Regions from separate parts of the Lysinibacillus sp. NPDC047702 genome, predicted to be linked through region 2. Evidence: riboswitches for the same ligand, from Rfam matches in the RefSeq annotation. Region 2 holds a riboswitch; the other holds the start of a gene.

Region 1 (2,208 bases), on a different contig from region 2:
CATCAGAAGTTGAAAAGCTTATGACAGCAGAGCAATACGAAGAAATGATCGCTGAATAAGACAAGCCCTAATAGAAAAACGTCGGCATTTACCGACGTTTTTTATTATCTTCATGGCTGGTAAGATAGTTTGCTTCTCAATGGGTGTCTAACATTACCATCGTTAGTGCTTAATTGATATAATGATTATAAGGAAAAGGGATATGTCTAATGGGGGTGGCGTGATGTTCGAGGGAAAATGCTTAATTGTTGAAGGCCGTTCGGATAAGCTTCAAATTGAACCTATTTTAAGTGAAGATGTCACAATACTTTGTACGAATGGTACAATTGGTGTGCATCAATTAGAAGTGTTGCTTGATCCATATGAAGGCTGTGAGCTTTATACATTTTTTGATGCAGATCCATCAGGAGATAAGCTGCGGGCATTAATGGACAGACATTATCCAGAGGCAGAGCATTTACGTACAATGCCAACGTATAAAGAAGTCGAGACAACTCCAAGAAAGATATTAGCAATGATATTGCTACGAGCACATTTCTCAATCCATAATCAATTTATTTTGTAAGGTTGCGTGAAAAAATGGAAGAATGGTCAAAAGAGCAGTGGGTCGCGGCTATCCAGTCGGGGGAAAGAGCTGCCTTTTATTTATATACACCTTTGTGTGGTACATGTGCTGTAGCATCGAAAATGATGATGATTGTTGAGCAATTACTGCCTAAGCTTCAAATCGGCAAAGCAAACCTAAATTTTGTTGAGGAGATTGCTTTAGATCACGAAATCGAGAGTGTACCTTGTCTACTCGTCTGTGATGGCGGAAAAGTGACAGAAAAAATCTATGCTTTTCAATCCGTACCATTTTTATACGAATTGTTAAAAAAATCAATTGACTGAAGTTTGCTAGCATGGTAAAGTAACAAATAGATTACTAAAACATTAAATATATCGAACTCTTATGAAGAGTGGCGGAGGGAAGTGCCCTATGAAGCCCGGCAACCATCACAAAGTGAAAAGGTGCCAAATCACCCAAAGATTTATCTTTGAAAGATGAGAGAACGGTTGAGCGTATAAATACGTGACCCCTTCTACTTGTCTGTGAGTGAAGGGGTTTTCTATATGAGAAAAGGAGTATTCGCTATGATCCAGCTTCAAAATATTACGAAGAAATACAAAACCGCAAATGGCGAATTAACAGCAGTCAAAGACGTAAACCTTTCCATTAATAAAGGTGAAATATTTGGCATTATCGGCTATAGTGGCGCTGGTAAAAGTACGATGATTCGTTTATTGAACGGCTTAGAAAAGCCTACATCTGGTACGGTGAAGGTTAACAATCAAGAGTTTTCATCTATAAAGGGGCAAAAGCTCAGAGATGCTAGACAAAAGGTAAGTATGATTTTCCAGCATTTTAATCTACTATGGTCTAGAACCGTTGCTGAAAATATCGCTTTTCCACTAGAAATCGCAGGTGTTTCAAAGGCACAGCGTGATGCACGTGTGAAAGAATTGATTACCCTTGTTGGTTTAGATGGACGTGATCAGGCGTATCCATCACAGCTATCGGGTGGTCAAAAGCAACGTGTCGGTATTGCTAGAGCGCTAGCCAATAATCCAGAGGTTTTATTATGTGATGAGGCAACCTCAGCACTTGATCCAGAGACTACGGATGCAATCTTGGATTTACTTGTTGATATTAACGAGCGTTTAGGATTAACAATTGTGTTAATTACACATGAAATGCACGTTATTCGTAAAATCTGTCATCGTGTAGCAGTAATGGAGGCAGGAGAAATAGTAGAACGTGGTGAGGTTTTACAAGTATTTCAAGCACCACAAGCCACTATTACGAAAAAATTTGTGTCTCAAATTACAGATACAAAGGAAACGCAGGAGACGGTTGCACAAATAAAAGCAAATTATCCAACTGGACAACTTGTTAAGCTAATTTTTGTCGGCGAAAAAACAGAGCAACCTGTTATTTCACACCTCGTCAAGCACTTTGATGTAGAAGTCAGTATTGTGCATGGTAATATCTCTCAAACGAAAAACGGTGCTTACGGTACACTTATTGTGCAAATTGATGGTACAGAGGCAAATGTTGCTGATGCATTAGGTTACTTAAATACAGTCGAAGTACAAACGGAGGTGATTTCAAATGCTAACTAATCTCTTTCCGAATGTCGACTGGGAGCGAATGTGGACAGCTACCTA
Region 2 (2,208 bases):
GCTTGTAAATAAGCCATCACCACCAAAAGCACGAACATTTTCTAACTCACTATAAATCTGCTTATCAAAACGTGAAACATCACAAACATCAGCTACCAATTCATGACCAGATATTACTAAGCTAGTATAACCTGGGATTTCTAATCGATATATCGGCCCATACTCTTCTGCAAGCTTACAAAGTGATAATGTTGGCTGCTCTTTATCGATTAAGGGCAAATGGCCAAGTGGACCAAATGTTTTTGGTTTTGGAACATCTTCTACACTTATCATCATGAATCCCTTCTTTCAGTAAAATAAAAATGATAGTTAAATCTATCATTTGATAAAATAATATACCAAACATTAAGTAGAATTCAACTTTTTAGAAATTATCCAAGGGAAAAATGGCAGTATTTGTGAACAAAGAGTGAAATAGCAAAAGCCCAACCTCTCACTCTAGTAAGTTGAGACATTGGGCTTTTTGCGGATTTAAATTTAACTAAATATGATATTCAATTTCATCAACGAAATCCCATTCATATGGTGTTTCTTGATAAACATAGTAATTCAGCCAGTTTGAGAATAGCAAATGGGTATGGGCACGCCATGTATTAATTGGCTCATGTGCTGGGTCGTCATTCGGGAAATAGTTCACCGGTACAGTAATATCTAACCCTTTTGCGACATCTCGATTATATTCATCTGCTAAAGTTGTTGCATCATACTCAAGATGACCTGTGATCATAATGTTTTTATTATCCTTGGACTGCACAATAAATACACCTGCATCCTCTGAATAGGACAGTAAACGTAAATCAGGATGATTGCGTACTTCATCAATAGAAACAGATGTATAACGAGAATGTGGTGCTGTAAATAAATCACTAAATCCACGCACTAAGTCGACTGTTAAATCTGTAATGACATGCGAATAAACACCTGAGCATTTTGCTGGAAGTTCAACCTTCCCGATTCCATAATGATGATATAAAGCAGCCTGTGCCCCCCAACATATATGTAGGATAGATGTCACGTTTTTCTTAGACCAATCCATAATTTGTGAGATTTCCTGCCAGTAATTCACTTCTTCAAAAGCCATCTTCTCTACAGGTGCTCCTGTAATAATCATTCCGTCAAAGCGGCGATGACGAATTTGTTGGAAAGTCGTGTAAAATAGCTGTAAATGTGATTTACTAACATTTTTTGATTCATGTGTTGCTGTATTTAAAAATGTAATATTGACTTGCAGTGGCGTATTCCCTAGCAAGCGCAGTAATTGCAGCTCTGTTTTCTCTTTTTCAGGCATTAAGTTGAAAATTAATATATTTAATGGACGAATTTGTTGTGTATTCGCACGATCCTCTTCCATCACGAAAATCTTTTCCTCTCGTAAATGTTCTCCAGCTGGTAAGTTTTTTGGAATATTAATTGGCATCTTGCATTCCCCTCTCTTTTATTTCCCTCTTCAAAATCAAGTTTACAATGACACTTTTTATGAAATTAAAAAATCCCCCTTATTCCATGCGAGATAGAATGAGGGGGATTTTCACCACGTTCACTCTTATCTCTCAAAGGAAAAAACCTTTGCTGGAATTAGCACCTTTCTAACATTTGTTAGAGGTTGCTGAAGCGTCATCGGGCCAAATCCCTCAGCTTCTCTTGATAAGATTATTTAATTAAAATGAATTGTAACATGAACTATTAAGAATATCAATAAAACATAGAATATTTTGTCATTACTATGCATGTTTAGCTAAATTTTGATGAACACTAATCATCATAACAACATATGAAATTTTATGGTAAACATGCTGTGATTATGTTAACATATACCTTTAGTAACAGAGAGGAACGTGAATAGCTTGATTAAAATTGAATTTCCTAAACCAGATTTAGTGATTCGCCAGCGTGAGCAAGATTTAAAGCCTGGTGATGTACCAATTACACCATACCATGGTTTTATTGACTTCCATAAAATCACACGAGACAAAGGTGGCATCTTCTTATTTTACAATGAGAAAAATGAGCTTTTATTTGTCGGTAAAGCGCGTAAAATTCGTCAACGTATAAAAAAACATTTTGAAGACAATGTATCACCTATGAAAAATCATCGTCAAGAAATTTTCAAAATTGAAGTTTATGAAATAGAAGATCCAATGGAACGTGAAATTTACGAAACGTATGCCATTAATGTTTTCCGCTCTAGATATAATGTTGATAAAGTAT

Evidence for each region. Region 2 has a riboswitch for S-adenosylmethionine ahead of metA (homoserine O-acetyltransferase MetA). Riboswitches for the same ligand answer to the same signal wherever they lie in the genome.
Region 1: it holds a riboswitch for S-adenosylmethionine, as region 2 does, so the genes downstream of both, ACQKIM_RS19865 (methionine ABC transporter ATP-binding protein) here and metA (homoserine O-acetyltransferase MetA) in region 2, are expected to answer to the same signal.

What each region holds. Positions count from the first base shown of each region.
Region 1 covers NZ_JBNNMG010000049.1:28,698-30,905, reverse strand. The annotation lists gene gcvH (glycine cleavage system protein GcvH) at 1-59, shown strand, start outside; gene ACQKIM_RS19875 (hypothetical protein) at 224-565, shown strand; gene ACQKIM_RS19870 (thioredoxin family protein) at 580-891, shown strand; SAM riboswitch class I at 948-1,051, shown strand; gene ACQKIM_RS19865 (methionine ABC transporter ATP-binding protein) at 1,135-2,163, shown strand; gene ACQKIM_RS19860 (methionine ABC transporter permease) at 2,153-2,208, shown strand, end outside.
Region 2 covers NZ_JBNNMG010000024.1:30,891-33,098, reverse strand. The annotation lists gene ACQKIM_RS13235 (bifunctional cytochrome P450/NADPH--P450 reductase) at 1-276, opposite strand, end outside; gene metA (homoserine O-acetyltransferase MetA) at 482-1,417, opposite strand; SAM riboswitch class I at 1,541-1,651, opposite strand; gene ACQKIM_RS13225 (nucleotide excision repair endonuclease) at 1,845-2,208, shown strand, end outside.